2 regions of the Vibrio sp. B1FLJ16 genome follow, and region 2 is predicted to be linked to the other one. Evidence: riboswitches for the same ligand, from Rfam matches in the RefSeq annotation. Region 2 holds a riboswitch; the other holds the start of a gene.
The links. Region 2 has a riboswitch for thiamine pyrophosphate ahead of thiC (phosphomethylpyrimidine synthase ThiC). Riboswitches for the same ligand answer to the same signal wherever they lie in the genome.
Positions count from the first base shown of each region.

Region 1 (7,846 bases), on a different replicon from region 2:
TCCTAAAAGGTCGCTCCTATTTTAACTGCAAGTTTTAGCACCACAATCGAAGCTTTGTAAGTAAGTTCATAATTGCTATTAAACTCGCATCCCTTCCCCGCTTAGGTATATACTTCCGCGCATTCACTCTTCCTATATAGAGGCTAAATTCATGCGCTCTTTTGTTTTACGAGCTCGCGCAGCACCAACCACCAGCAAAGCACTATTAGAAGGTGTTGGTAATGAAGCGCATACCGAGATTCTTGCTCATACCATGATGAACACCATGTTCGTCGCTCAGTCACACCGAGAAGATGTGGTTGTACACTTGGTTCTTGAGAGCACTAAAGATTACTCCCGAACGATTACCATTCGTTCTAACGATATTACTAATATTGGTGGTTTCCACGAATCGACGTTGATCTCCGCTGTCGCGCGTGCTTTGGATGCTTCAGTTGGAATGGGTAAAGAGCAGAGTCGTGAGGTCGAGCCGGGCATTACGGTTCGTACAATCAGCTTCGAACGTTTGGTTCAGGGACTGGCCGAAGACCACCAGCTGTATATGTTAGATAAAAAAGGCGAATTCGTTCGCGATTCAGAAATCGGTTCAAACCCTTGCTTCTTATTGACTGATCATATTCCAATGCCGAAGAAGTCATTCAACAGTCTGAAACGTCTTGGTACGGAAAAGATAAGCTTAGGCCCTAAGATGCTGTTTGCTTCTCAGTGTGTGGTATTAATCCACAATGAACTGGATATCCGTGAGTTCTAACTCTACTTGTATTGGTATAGCTAGATAAAAAAAAAGAGGACTCGCTGAGTCCTCTTTTTGATTCTGACTTTCTGATGATGGGCCTATTTACCACCAATGCTCAGGCGTGCAAACCGCACATCTGGCGCAAAAAAGGTTCGGCTGTCATTAATCAACTGAGTATCTCCAACCGCTTCTACTTCTTGTAGCATTTTGTAGAAGTTACCCGCAACCGTGATACCACGTACTGGCTGAACTCGCTGACCATCTCGACACAAGAAGCCACTTGCACCAAACGAGAAATCACCACTGACCGGATCTGCGCCAGAGTGAACACCCTGCAACTCAACAAGCTCTAGGTACTCACCAGATTTTACGTCAGCGACACTGCTGTTACCCGTTGCAATGACTTTATGGTTCGCCGCAACATCTAAGCTTGATTTCGCTCCGCGAGCAGCACTTGCTGTTGAAACTGCACCTAAGTAACTTGCAGTGTGGCTATTGTGTAATAAAGTATTTAGCTGTCCACTAGCAATTAACACGTTGTCCTGAGTAGCAAAACCTTCGCTATCAAAGCCGCAAATAGCCATACCATTCGCCATGTACGCAGTGTCAGTAAAGGTAATCAAGTCACTGGCAATACTTTGACCAATCTTGTTACCCAGTGGCGTAATGCCTTTCACCGCACTCACGCCAGAGAAAGCACTACCGAACGCGCCTAACAAACTGCTTAGGGCATCAATATCGAAGATTACCGAGTAATTACCTGTCGCGACTGGTGCACCATCAAGAAGGTCACGAGCTAGGTTGTAACCTTCTTCAATACAGAACGACGAACTCAATTCATCAAAACGGCGACCGACGGACATCTTACCCGCCATAGACTGTTTACCGTCTTTCTCAAACAGCGTATACGCATAACAGTTGAAACTGCGTTCAAAGTGCTGACACAAAGAGCCTTGCGTATTAGCGATGATCAACTGAGTTTCACCATCACTGTAACCATTGTAAGGAGAACTTGATGCGTGAGGCAGACTAACCACACCTTGCTCAAGCGCGAGAGATAGCTCGATTTTCTCATCAACAGGCGTGGTATCTTCCTGAGCGATTTCCGCTACATCAGTGGTGATGTGACTGTTTACGCAGCTAATGGTTTGATGCTCGTCCTGCTTGGAGAAGCGCGCACTCTGCAACGCATTAGTCAGCATCAAATCTAAACTTGGTAATTCCAAAGACTCAGAGTAGCTGGTCGCAACACGTGCATCTTTCACCACACGAACGCCCAATACTTGGCTTGAACTTACTTTGTACTCATCCAACTTGCCTTGGTTTGCTTTCAAAGAGAAGCTGCTATTGCGATTAACAATCACATCCGCTTCTGCGCCTTGGCGTTTTGCTTCTGACAGGATGTAATCAACAGCATTAAGAAGTTGTTGTTCTTGGCTCATTAGTTACCACCTCCTACCAGAATGTTGTCTACTTTCAGCGAAGGCTGGCCTACCGTTGTTGGTACTGCGCCACTTATTGATCCGCACATACCAGGAGCAAGCGCCATGTCTTTACCCACCATACTGATTTCTTTCAGAACTTTAGGGCCAGTACTGATTAGGGTCGCAGTTTTAAGAGGCTTAGTGATTTTGCCGTTTTCGATCAAGTAAGCTTCACGTACTGCAAAGTTGAACTCACCTGTACCCGGCTGAACAGAGCCGCCGCCCATCTTCTTAGCGTAAATACCACGTTCTACACCTGCCAGCATGTCATCAAGTGTATGTTCGCCTTCTTCAATAAAGGTGTTACGCATACGCGAAGTCGGAGCAAATTTGTAGTTCTGACGACGACCAGAGCCAGTTGGTTCATATCCCGTTTTCATGCCACCCATTTTGTCGACCATAAAGCTGGTTAACTTACCGTCTTTAATTAGTTGAGTACGCTGAGTCGGCATACCTTCATCATCAATATGGATTGAACCCCACTCATTTGTCATGGTGCCATCATCGACCGCATTCACCGCGCTATGAGCAATCATTTCGCCCATTTTGTCGTGGAATACGGATGCTTTCTTCGCAACCGATGTGGTTTCGAGCAAGTGACCGCACGCTTCATGGAAGATAACGCCACCAAAGCCATTACCAATTACCACTGGCATTTCACCTGATGGACACGCATCCGCGCCAAGCTTAACCAAAGCTTGTTGTGCGATAGTCTGACCTAGCTCTTTAGCATCCAGCTGTTCACTGAACTCCCAGCCAGCTAGAGCGCCCGGACCTTCCATTCCTGAAGATTGTTCATTGCCTTTTTGCGCAACGGTGTTACCGGCAACGCGAACATAGTGACGTGTATCGTCAACATGTAAGCCTTCTGAATTGAAAATAGTTACCTGTTGTTCTCTTTGAAGCACACTACCGATAAACTGGCTGATATACTCACTTTCTGCGCGCGCAGCTTGGTCAACTTTCAACAAGAACGCGATTTTAGAATCCAGATTAGCGTCTTGGCTGAGAGGCAAGCGGCTACTGTGCTGAACTGGGTAGCGATTCAAATTAAGCGCACCCGCTGATGCAATTTGCTCACGTTTATCTTTCGCAGCGAGCAATGACGTGACGCGTTTAAGTTCCGCTTCGTCTGTGCTGTTGGTGTAGCCATAAAGCACTTTATGGCCGAAAAAGAGGCGAATCCCGATACCAAAATCGATACCTGAATTCACCTTGTCCACCTCACCAGAAGCGATCTGGACGGTGTTAGTTTGATGATGTTCAACGAATAACTCAGCGAAATCAGCTCCTAAAAATAGAGCATGATCGATCACTGACTTCGCTGTTACAGAATTAAGCATGAAGTCTCCTTGCTCGATGATCGTCTTAGCCTTCCAAATTAACCTGTTCTCGAAATAGTCAAACATTTACCGACTTCCTTAACCTAAGCCCAGGTTAAATAACTCACTGTTAATTCAGTAAAGTTATATTGGCAACGTGTAAAATCTTAACAGTTTTTTAACCTTGTTTTGTGCTAATCCTTGCTAAATGAGACCACGATTAATTATCAAAAATTCCAGTTTCTACGCTTTCGTCAGTGGGTTGCACTGAGGATTTGTGCGTTACAAATCAGGTATAAGCTTACTCTAACACTCGCATCGCATAAATGAACGCACAAGAATAATTACCCTCAAAAAAGCATACCCCTTGAGTAACTGTCCTGCTATCATCCTAGCGAAATAGTCGGGGGGCCACGCAGTACGCGTCGGCTGAGATCGAAATTCGAGACCCGTTGAACCTGATTCAGTTAGCACTGACGTAGGGAACTATGAGCACTTAGCCTTCACCTAATTTCCTAGGTTAGCAATAGCGGGTCCGAAAACCGATCTGTCTACAAGGGTCAAAGTCAGTTCCTATACGTCTTGTAATAGGAGCGACCATGACACAATCACAGCCTTATTCAGACAAGACGCCATCCTCACTAGTTCCCATCGTGTTAACGATCGCAGGATCAGACAGTGGCGGTGGTGCGGGTATTCAGGCAGACATCAAAGCCATGTCTGCGACAGGCAGTTTTGCTTGTTCTGTCATTACCGCCATCACTTCGCAAAATACTCAAGGCGTTTCCGCCATTTTTCCTATCCCACTTGAGCACGTAGAAAGCCAACTCGATGCGGTGTTTACCGACCTTAATATCGTGGCGGTTAAAATCGGCATGCTAGCAGACGCAAATATAATCAAAGTCGTTGCGAACAAAATTAAACAATACCAGCCGAAGCATCTAGTCATTGATCCGGTAATGGTGGCCACCAGCGGAGATTTACTCCTCGAGCACTCCGCGATCGACACATTAAAACACGAGCTCATTCCGCTCGCTGACATCATCACCCCCAATCTCCCTGAAGGTTCCGCATTAACAGGAAAGCCTGTACCTACATCCGAAGATGAAATGAGTGACATGATTGCGGATCTGCGTGCGCTGGGCGCTAAAGCAGTATTACTTAAAGGTGGTCATCTAGAGAAAGACGAAAACAGTAGCGACCTACTGATCATGCAAGACTCTTCAGAGCTCATTAGCGCCAAGCGTTTCCCTACTCAAAATACACATGGCACAGGTTGTACCCTCTCTTCTGCGATTGCTTCTTACCTTGGACAAGGATACGACCTGCCGAAAGCCGTGTATTTGGCTAAACAGTATATCTGTCAAGCGATCGCCCATGCAGATGAACTCGATGTCGGCAAAGGTCACGGCCCGGTTCACCACTTCTTCGCAAGCTCTAATTGCGGGAAAGATAAAGATGTTTGCTAATACGGCCGGAATTCAGCTTGTTAATGTCAGCCTGCGATACAACAACAGCGAGATACCAACGCTGGCGAGGTTAAACATGACGATCCCTTCGGGTCAGTGGACAGTAATATTAGGGCGCAGTGGCTGCGGTAAAACCACTATTTTGCGTTATCTGGCTGGCTTGCTAGATGACCAAGTTGAGTGGCAAGGCGAGCTAACAACAACCGATGGGTTAGCTCTTCACCAACGTATCGCCTACATGGCGCAGCAAGATTTACTGCTGCCATGGCTCAGTGTTTCGGATAACGTCTGTCTGAGTTCTCGCTTTTCTCATCCCAACTCAAATTCAGCAGCTCAGAGTAAGCGCGCTAGTCAATTGTTGAAACAAGTTGGCTTAGCTGACTACGTGTTTGCGAAACCCGATCAGCTTTCCGGAGGTATGCGCCAGCGTGTCGCCCTTGCCCGCACTTTAATGCAAGACAAACCCGTGGTTTTGATGGACGAGCCCTTCTCTGCGCTCGACGCTGTGACCAGACACAAGCTACAGACGTTATCCGCCACTCTGCTCAAAGAAAAAACTGTAGTGCTGATTACTCATGATCCACAAGAAGCGGTTCGTCTTGCCCACCAATTGTATATTCTGCAAGGTACGCCAGCACGGGCTCAATCTCTCATCGTTCCTGACTCTCTACCACCTCGCATACTGAATGGCGAATCTGCCACGTTGCAGCAAGAAATCTTAGAACAGTTGGAAAAAGATTATGAGTGATATGACTCAATACAACTCCATCTCGACACGCACCAATAAGAAAGATCGAGTCACTCATCCTGTGCTGAGATTGATGATCAGTACCGCTGTGATTTTAGGTCTGTGGCAATTGATAGTTGTCGCATTCAATATGCCGAGTTTCATTTTGCCAGCACCTGTTGATGTACTTAATAGACTGCTCTCCCGCTACGACGTATTGCTCGTACACACCTGGGTAACCGCGCAAGAGATCCTGCTTGGTCTTGGACTCGGTTTATCGATGGGCTTGCTGTTTGCGCTGCAAATGTTGCTGTTCGAACCGCTAAAACGCTGGCTGTTGCCAATTCTGATTGCAAGCCAAGCAATTCCGGTTTTTGCCATCGCACCTGTCTTAATGCTCTGGCTGGGTTACGGCATCGCTTCAAAAGTCGTCATGGCAGCAATCATCATCTTTTTCCCTGTTACGACGTGTTGTTACGACGGTTTACGCAATACCCCAAGCGGGTATCTGGATCTGGCCAAAACGATGGGCGCATCAAAATGGCAACTTCTCCGCCATATTCAACTGCCTGCGGCATTACCCACACTCGCCTCTGGCATTCGTGTCGCGGTAGTTATCGCCCCGATTGGCGCGGTCGTCGGTGAGTGGGTCGGTTCAAGTGAGGGCTTGGGTTATCTGATGCTGCAAGCTAACGCGCGCATGATCATCGACGAGATGTTTGCAGCACTACTTATCCTCGCCATGCTATCCATCTCACTGTATTTCACTACTGACAAACTACTGAAAAAAGCCATTCCCTGGGAAAACAAATAGGGAAATAAAAAAGGAAGAACCCCGTGAATAAAATTAAACTAATCAGCACTAGCGTGCTTCTCGCTTCAATCGTTTCAACTAACGCACTTGCAGCGGAAAAAGAGATAACACTGATGTTAGATTGGTTCGTCAACCCGAACCATGGCCCCATCGTTATTGCAAAGGAGCGAGGCTACTTCAAAGAGCAAGACTTGAAGGTCAATATTCAAGAGCCAGCTGACCCAAGCACGCCACCTAAACTGGTCGCCGCCGGCAAAGTAGATATGGCGATTTCCTACCAACCAAACCTAACGATTGATGTTGCAGCTGGTCTGCCACTTATTCGCTCAGCAACGCTCATTGCCACCCCGCTCAATACCTTAATGGTGCTGGATAACGGTAAACACGACAACTTACGCGATCTTAAAGGCAAGAAAATTGGTATTGCTATTGCAGGCACTGAAGAAGCCACTATTGGTACTATGCTCGCGCAGGAGAACATTAAACTATCAGACGTGCAACTAATTAACGTAGGTTGGGCTCTCTCCTCTTCCCTTGCATCAGGAAAAGTAGATGCCATTTGGGGTGGCTTACGCAATTTCGAAAACAATCAACTAGCACTGGAAGGTTACAAAGCCAAAGCATTTTTCCCAGAAGAACACGGCGTGCCTGCCTATGACGAACTGGTCTTCGTCGCAAATGCAAATTCCTACGATAAAGAGGCGATTAAAGCCTTCAATAAAGCGCTAGAACAAGCAACGACTTACATCGTCAACCACCCAAAAACATCCTGGAAAGAGTTTGTTGCCTACTCACCGGACACACTGAACAACGAACTCAACCAACGCGCCTGGAACGACACTTTAACCCGTTTCGCACTTCGTCCATCTGCCATTGATCTAAAACGCTACGACGATTACGCCGAGTTTATGTACACGCAAAAAATCATTGAAACGCTACCAAAAGCTAAAGATTACGTACCCAGCTTTGACTGATCCTGAGGTTACCCCATTATGAAATATCAAGATTTGATCGACGCTTGCCATCAAGATTGGCAGGCATACACACAACACCTCTTCGTTCAGCAACTGGCGAAAGGCACGCTCGCACAGCCTTGTTTTCTTCATTATCTGAAACAGGACTTTTTGTTTCTGAAGCAATACGCTCGTGCTTATGCGTTAGCGATTTATAAAGCACGCACGTTGGATGATATGCGCCGTGCACTACCTAGTGTTCATGCGCTATTAGATTCTGAGATTTCTCATCATGTGACTTATTGCGCTCAATGGGGATTAACAGAGTCCGATCTTGAAAA
Region 1 is NZ_HG992750.1:120,790-128,635, reverse strand. It holds gene trmY (tRNA (pseudouridine(54)-N(1))-methyltransferase TrmY) at 152-751, shown strand; gene KHN79_RS14680 (TldD/PmbA family protein) at 835-2,178, opposite strand; gene KHN79_RS14675 (TldD/PmbA family protein) at 2,178-3,563, opposite strand; TPP riboswitch at 3,937-4,044, shown strand; gene thiD (bifunctional hydroxymethylpyrimidine kinase/phosphomethylpyrimidine kinase) at 4,142-5,011, shown strand; gene KHN79_RS14665 (ABC transporter ATP-binding protein) at 5,001-5,759, shown strand; gene KHN79_RS14660 (ABC transporter permease) at 5,752-6,552, shown strand; gene KHN79_RS14655 (ABC transporter substrate-binding protein) at 6,576-7,526, shown strand; gene tenA (thiaminase II) at 7,545-7,846, shown strand, end outside.
Region 1: another riboswitch for thiamine pyrophosphate. It lies ahead of thiD (bifunctional hydroxymethylpyrimidine kinase/phosphomethylpyrimidine kinase); the one in region 2 lies ahead of thiC (phosphomethylpyrimidine synthase ThiC).

Region 2 (7,846 bases):
AGGCCGAAAGGCGTAGTCGATGGGAAACGGGTTAATATTCCCGTACTTCTTACAATTGCGATGGGGGACGGAGAAGGCTAGGTGGGCCTGGCGACGGTTGTCCAGGTTCAAGTGCGTAGGCTTAAGAGTTAGGTAAATCCGGCTCTTTTTAAGGCTGAGACACGACGTCGAGCTACTACGGTAGTGAAGTCATTGATGCCATGCTTCCAGGAAAAGCCTCTAAGCTTCAGATTGTAAGGAATCGTACCCCAAACCGACACAGGTGGTCGGGTAGAGAATACCAAGGCGCTTGAGAGAACTCGGGTGAAGGAACTAGGCAAAATGGTACCGTAACTTCGGGAGAAGGTACGCTCTCGACGGTGAAGTCCCTCGCGGATGGAGCTATTGAGAGTCGCAGATACCAGGTGGCTGCAACTGTTTATTAAAAACACAGCACTGTGCAAAATCGTAAGATGACGTATACGGTGTGACGCCTGCCCGGTGCCGGAAGGTTAATTGATGGGGTTAGACTTCGGTCGAAGCTCTTGATCGAAGCCCCGGTAAACGGCGGCCGTAACTATAACGGTCCTAAGGTAGCGAAATTCCTTGTCGGGTAAGTTCCGACCTGCACGAATGGCGTAATGATGGCCACGCTGTCTCCACCCGAGACTCAGTGAAATTGAAATCGCTGTGAAGATGCAGTGTACCCGCGGCTAGACGGAAAGACCCCGTGAACCTTTACTACAGCTTGGCACTGAACATTGACCCTACATGTGTAGGATAGGTGGGAGGCTTTGAAGACGGTACGCCAGTATCGTTGGAGCCGTCCTTGAAATACCACCCTTGTAGTGTTGATGTTCTAACGTTGACCCCTTATCGGGGTTACGGACAGTGCCTGGTGGGTAGTTTGACTGGGGCGGTCTCCTCCCAAAGAGTAACGGAGGAGCACGAAGGTGGGCTAATCACGGTTGGACATCGTGAGGTTAGTGCAATGGCATAAGCCCGCTTGACTGCGAGAATGACAATTCGAGCAGGTGCGAAAGCAGGTCATAGTGATCCGGTGGTTCTGAATGGAAGGGCCATCGCTCAACGGATAAAAGGTACTCCGGGGATAACAGGCTGATACCGCCCAAGAGTTCATATCGACGGCGGTGTTTGGCACCTCGATGTCGGCTCATCACATCCTGGGGCTGAAGTCGGTCCCAAGGGTATGGCTGTTCGCCATTTAAAGTGGTACGCGAGCTGGGTTTAGAACGTCGTGAGACAGTTCGGTCCCTATCTGCCGTGGGCGTTGGAGAATTGAAAGGGGCTTGCTCCTAGTACGAGAGGACCGGAGTGGACGAACCTCTGGTGTTCGGGTTGTGTCGCCAGACGCATTGCCCGGTAGCTAAGTTCGGAATTGATAACCGCTGAAAGCATCTAAGCGGGAAGCAAGCCTTGAGATGAGTTCTCCCTGATACTTTAAGTATCCTAAAGGGTTGTCGTAGACTACGACGTTGATAGGCAGGGTGTGTAAGCGTTGTGAGGCGTTGAGCTAACCTGTACTAATTGCCCGTGAGGCTTAACCATACAACACCCAAGGGGTTTTGATGGACTCAATAAAAGAACATTGAATGTGTAAGAACGAGAATTAAAAAACAGCTTTCCAGATTAAAGAATTTGCTTGGCGGCCATAGCGTTTTGGACCCACCTGATTCCATTCCGAACTCAGAAGTGAAACAAAACAGCGCCGATGGTAGTGTGGGGCTTCCCCATGTGAGAGTAGGACATCGCCAGGCTTTAAATTTAGGTTTTGACCTTTTATAGGTGAAGACAGCAGTTAGAAAAGCCCGCTCTTTGAGCGGGCTTTTTTGCGTTCTGTATTCTGGGAAATTATTACAACTAGAAAGCAATATTCGACCTGTTTAAGGTGCGATGTACTTGTTTTCGGCGACCTCCCAGAAAGCTTTCACCAATGGGTTGCTTAGCTGACTCTTTGTGCAGCACACACCTAACTCGAAGGGTTTAATCGGCAGTACTTTTAGTCGGATTATCTTTTCTCTAACCGGGCTATTATTTATTACCACATCAGGTGCGATGCCCACTCCACAGCCTAATGCTACCATACTGACAATTGCTTCATGCCCCGATGTCTGCGCATAGATATTGGGCTTAATTTTCATTTTCTTCAGCCAGACATCAGCTCTCTCCCTTGCAGTACCTGCTTCCGGCAAGATAAACGGAATCACTGACCAATCAGGACTTTCTTTTTGTAACTCTTCGGCAAACGTACTTACACCTACTGGTGCAATAACGGATAAAGGGACCTCACTGATCAACTCAAATGCTATGTTATTAGGTAATTGGTTGGGCATTGCCGAAATAGCAATGTCAGCTTCGTCGGCTAAAATCTTATCGATGGCTTGTGCCGGGTCGCCGGTAGACAGTTTGAACTCAATAAACGGATGTTGCAGCCGGAACTCAGAAATAAGCTCAGGAAGATGGCTGTAGCTTGCGGTAACTGAGCAGAAGAAGCGAATCTCTCCTTTTAGCTCCCCTTCGCTGCCTTTAAGATGACTTTGGTACTGTTGCCACTCTCCTAATATCTTAAGGGCAACGGGAACGAGCCTTTTTCCTTGTATGGTCAGTTCTACACTGCGATTGTCGCGCATAAACAGTTGCTGACGTGTTTCTTCTTCCAGTTTTTGGATCTGTCGGCTTAACGCTGAGGGGCTAATGTGCATTGCTGCTGCAGTCTTAGCAAAGCTTTTACTGTCACATAGATGAATGAAAAGTTGCAGGCTTTTTATGTTCATATGTACGTTAGGTCCATGTTGCAAAATTCGCAATGACTAATTGTGAATATATCACTTTAAGCAATGGAATGTCTGTTTTAGTATGAAGTCATTCGGTAAGACTAGTACCGACCTCTACGGAAGAATTTAAAAGGAGCACCCTAATGGCTAACTATTTCAATACCCTAAACTTGCGTGAGCAATTGGATCAACTTGGTCGTTGTCGTTTTATGGATCGCAGTGAGTTTGCTTCAGAAGCTGATTACCTTAAGGGTAAAAAGGTAGTCATCGTGGGTTGTGGTGCCCAGGGGTTAAACCAAGGCCTGAATATGCGTGATTCTGGTCTGGATGTATCATACGCGCTTCGCCAGGCTGCCATTGACGAGCAACGTCAGTCATTTAAAAACGCAAAAGACAACGGTTTTGAAGTAGGCAGTTACGAGATTCTGATTCCTCAAGCCGATCTCGTTGTAAACCTGACTCCGGATAAACAGCACTCTAACGTTGTAGAGACAGTAATGCCTCTAATGAAAGAGGGCGCTGCTTTAGGTTATTCACACGGCTTCAACGTTGTTGAAGAAGGCATGCAAATCCGTAAAGACTTAACGGTTGTCATGGTTGCCCCTAAGTGTCCTGGTACCGAAGTACGTGAAGAATACAAGCGCGGCTTTGGTGTTCCAACCCTAATTGCGGTTCACCCGGAGAATGACCCTCAAGGTGATGGTCTAGAAATCGCGAAAGCATGGGCAGCTGCGACAGGTGGTCACCGCGCAGGATGCCTAGAGTCATCTTTCGTGGCGGAAGTGAAATCAGACCTTATGGGTGAGCAAACTATCCTATGTGGTATGTTGCAAGCTGGCTCTATCGTTTGTTACGAAAAGATGGTTGCAGAAGGTATCGACCCAGGTTATGCAGGTAAGCTACTTCAGTACGGTTGGGAGACGGTTACTGAAGCTCTTAAATTTGGCGGTATTACGCACATGATGGATCGCCTGTCTAACCCAGCTAAAGTCAAAGCCTTTGAACTTTCTGAAGAGCTGAAAGATTTAATGCGTCCGTTATACAACAAGCACATGGATGACATCATTTCTGGTCATTTTTCCAGTACAATGATGGCTGACTGGGCTAACGATGACGCAAACTTATTAGGCTGGCGTGAAGAGACTGGTGAAACAGCATTTGAAAACTACCCAGCGACTGACGTTGAAATTTCTGAGCAAGAATACTTCGACAATGGCATCCTGATGATTGCTATGGTTCGTGCTGGAGTTGAGCTTGCATTTGAAGCGATGACAGCATCTGGCATCATCGATGAGTCAGCGTACTACGAGTCTCTGCACGAGCTACCACTAATCGCGAACACGATTGCACGTAAGCGTCTGTACGAAATGAACGTAGTTATCTCAGATACCGCTGAGTACGGTAACTACCTGTTTGCTAACGTTGCTACTCCATTGCTACGTGAGAAGTTTATGCCTTCAGTAGGTACTGATGTTATCGGTAAAGGTCTGGGCGAGACTTCAAACCAGGTTGATAATGCAACACTAATCGCGGTTAACGAGAAGATCCGTAACCATCCAGTAGAGTACATTGGTGAAGAGCTACGTGGATACATGACTGATATGAAGCGTATCGCGGTAGGTGGCTAAATTACTTACTATAAATTTTCATTTTGATGTCGAAGGTGCTCATTTACTACCGTAAACTCTGTGCCTCTCTTAGAATTGAAAACTTAATGCAGCGCATTTTGAAAAAATAATTAATCGCAGTAACTGAACTCCGGGCAGACTGGAGTGATAAATACAAAACAACACAACATCTAATGAAAAGGCTTGGTCGCCGTTGACCAAGCCTTTTTTATTTAATTTGAATGTAATACCAATCGTAGTAAATAACTGATCATTCTAGCTTGCTAAAATACTCGTTAACGTCGTTAAAAATTTTGATTGTAGAATAACTACTTACCAAAAATTTTTGCCTTGTTATCAAGCATTTTTTCCTACGCTATTTCTGATCACTTATTTACTGTGATTGGTATAAATCACCAAAAAGTGACTCCTGTAACTTTTTGAATGTTTTGTCGATAGGGGGAGGTAAATTCGTTGAATTTAAAGTTTGTATTAACGATATTAGGTCGATTTTGATTACAATGTCGCCATAAAGAGTTTGGGGGGAGTTATGGGGCAACTTTATATTTTAGGCTTTATCGCAGTGGGTGGAGCATTTGGTGCGTGTTCTCGTTATCTTGTTTCTGAGCTGTGCGTGTATCTTCTAGGTCGTGGTTTCCCTTATGGTACGCTAACCGTTAACGTTGTCGGTTCTCTTATTATGGGGCTATTAATCGCCGCTTTTGAAAACGAGATGTTAGCTACAGATCCTTGGCGACAAATCATTGGGTTAGGGTTTTTAGGGGCGCTAACTACCTTTTCTACATTCTCTATGGATAACGTTTTATTAATGCAACAGGGTGCCTTTTTCAAAATGGGCTTAAACATTCTTTTGAATGTTACATTGAGTATTTCAGCTGCATGGATTGGCTTCCAGTTAATGATACGTAGCTAGTAAAAGATGACAAAATGTCATCTGATCGGATTGGTTTAATCAATCCGTTTTAATATACTGATTTCACTTGTCGGAGTGCCATAAGGCTGAGACCGTTAATTCGGGATCCGTTGAACCTGATCAGATTAGTATCTGCGAAGGGAACAAGAGAAGATACCTACACCAGATCTGTTCTGGCTAACCTATCAAAACGTCGATTGTTGTTATAGACGAAGCATTCTATCTTGCTATCTATATTTCGACTCCTCTTGTCGCATCTATCCGCCAAGCATTTTTATCCCAATACTTTTTATCTAGCATAACAAGCAAGGAAAAATGCTATGTCGAATCGCAAGCAAGCGAGACTGGAAGCAAAACAGTTTATAGATACTCTTTCGGTACAGCCGTACCCAAATTCAAATAAAGTCTATGTCGAAGGTTCACGCCCGGATATTCGTGTCCCGATGCGTGAGATCTCTTTAGCTGATAGCCTCATCGGTGGCTCTAAAGAGGCGCCTATTTTCGAATCAAATGAGTCAGTACGCGTTTATGACACCTCTGGTGTATACACTGACCCTGATTACTCTATTGATCTTTTCAGCGGCTTACCAAAGCTCAGAGCAGGTTGGATTGAAGAAAGAAACGACACTGAAGTTCTTCAAGATGTTAGCTCTGTTTACGCAAAAGAGCGCTTGGAAGATGATACGTTGGATGAACTGCGTTACGGTAATCTACCTCATATTCGACGTGCTAAGGCGGGACATTGCGTCACTCAACTTCATTACGCACGTAACGGGATTATCACGCCGGAAATGGAATTCATCGCTTTACGTGAGAATATGGGGCGCGCTAGATATCGCGATGAGGCATTAACTCAGCAACATCCGGGCCAAAGCTTCGGCGCTAACCTACCAAAAGACATCACAGCTGAGTTTGTCCGTAAAGAAGTGGCAGAAGGTCGTGCCATTATCCCATCAAATATCAACCACCCAGAATCGGAACCAATGATTATCGGGCGTAACTTCTTAGTAAAAGTGAACGCGAACATTGGTAATTCGTCGGTAACATCTTCAATCGAAGAAGAGGTAGAGAAACTTGTCTGGGCCACGCGCTGGGGTGGGGATACCGTTATGGATCTCTCTACAGGACGTAACATCCACGAGACCCGTGAGTGGATATTACGTAATAGCCCGGTGCCAATTGGTACTGTGCCAATGTATCAGGCGCTAGAAAAAGTAAATGGTATTGCGGAAAATCTAAACTGGGAAGTAATGCGTGACACTTTAATCGAGCAGGCAGAGCAAGGCGTGGATTACTTTACCATTCACGCAGGTTTGTTACTTCGTTATGTCCCGATGACGGCAAAGCGTGTTACTGGTATCGTTTCTCGTGGCGGCTCCATCATTGCTAAATGGTGTTTAGCGCATCATCAGGAGAGTTTCCTTTACACCCACTTCCGCGAAATCTGTGAGATCTGTGCTAAGTATGACGTTGCACTTTCATTAGGTGATGGACTACGTCCTGGCTCAGTCGCAGACGCCAATGACGAAGCACAGTTTGCTGAATTACGTACTCTTGGTGAACTGACTAAGATCGCTTGGGAATATGACGTTCAGGTCATTATCGAAGGCCCTGGTCATATACCAATGCACATGATCAAAGAGAACATGGATCAACAGCTGGAACATTGCCATGAAGCACCATTTTACACGCTGGGTCCGCTGACAACAGATATTGCACCTGGCTATGACCACATTACCTCCGGTATTGGTGCAGCGATGATTGGTTGGTATGGCTGTGCAATGTTGTGTTATGTCACACCTAAAGAACACTTAGGGCTGCCCAACAAGGAGGATGTTAAGACAGGCATGATCACCTACAAGCTGGCTGCACATGCCGCTGACTTGGCAAAAGGGCACCCTGGTGCGCAGGTTCGTGATAATGCGCTATCTAAAGCACGTTTTGAATTCCGTTGGGAAGATCAATTTAACCTCTCACTAGACCCAGACACGGCGCGTGCTTTCCACGACGAAACGTTACCACAAGAATCTGGGAAAGTAGCTCACTTCTGTTCGATGTGCGGCCCTAAATTCTGTTCGATGAAGATTTCTCAGGAAGTCAGAGAGTATGCAAAGGACACTGAACAAGTTGCTGCTGATCAGGCGATTTCTATCAAGATGTTAGATGATCCGCTAGAAGGCATGCGCAGAAAGTCTGAAGAATTTCGTTCGACGGGCTCTGAACTTTATCACCCAGCTGTACACGCCGAGGTGGATGACTGATGACTAAAATCCTTATTCCGTCACCATTAATTGAGCTAACGGGTTTTGTTCAGCAATGTTTATTATTGGCGAAAGAACAGGGTTTTAGTACTGAAGAGATTGAGTTGGGCGTTAGCCCAACTCATTTGATTCAACTTGTTCCAGACCAAAATAAAACAGTCTGTGTGGGCACAGATCTTGTTGATGGATTTTATGAAGCGTCAAGCGGTGATTTTACGCTTTACTACCAATCGGATTTACCTTTGAAGGAAACGAATCAGCAAAGTTCCT
Region 2 is NZ_HG992749.1:3,021,383-3,029,228, reverse strand. It holds rRNA gene KHN79_RS13860 (23S ribosomal RNA) at 1-1,548, shown strand, start outside; rRNA gene rrf (5S ribosomal RNA) at 1,642-1,757, shown strand; gene ilvY (HTH-type transcriptional activator IlvY) at 1,884-2,774, opposite strand; gene ilvC (ketol-acid reductoisomerase) at 2,918-4,402, shown strand; gene crcB (fluoride efflux transporter CrcB) at 4,932-5,315, shown strand; TPP riboswitch at 5,377-5,475, shown strand; gene thiC (phosphomethylpyrimidine synthase ThiC) at 5,636-7,576, shown strand; gene KHN79_RS13830 (thiamine phosphate synthase) at 7,576-7,846, shown strand, end outside.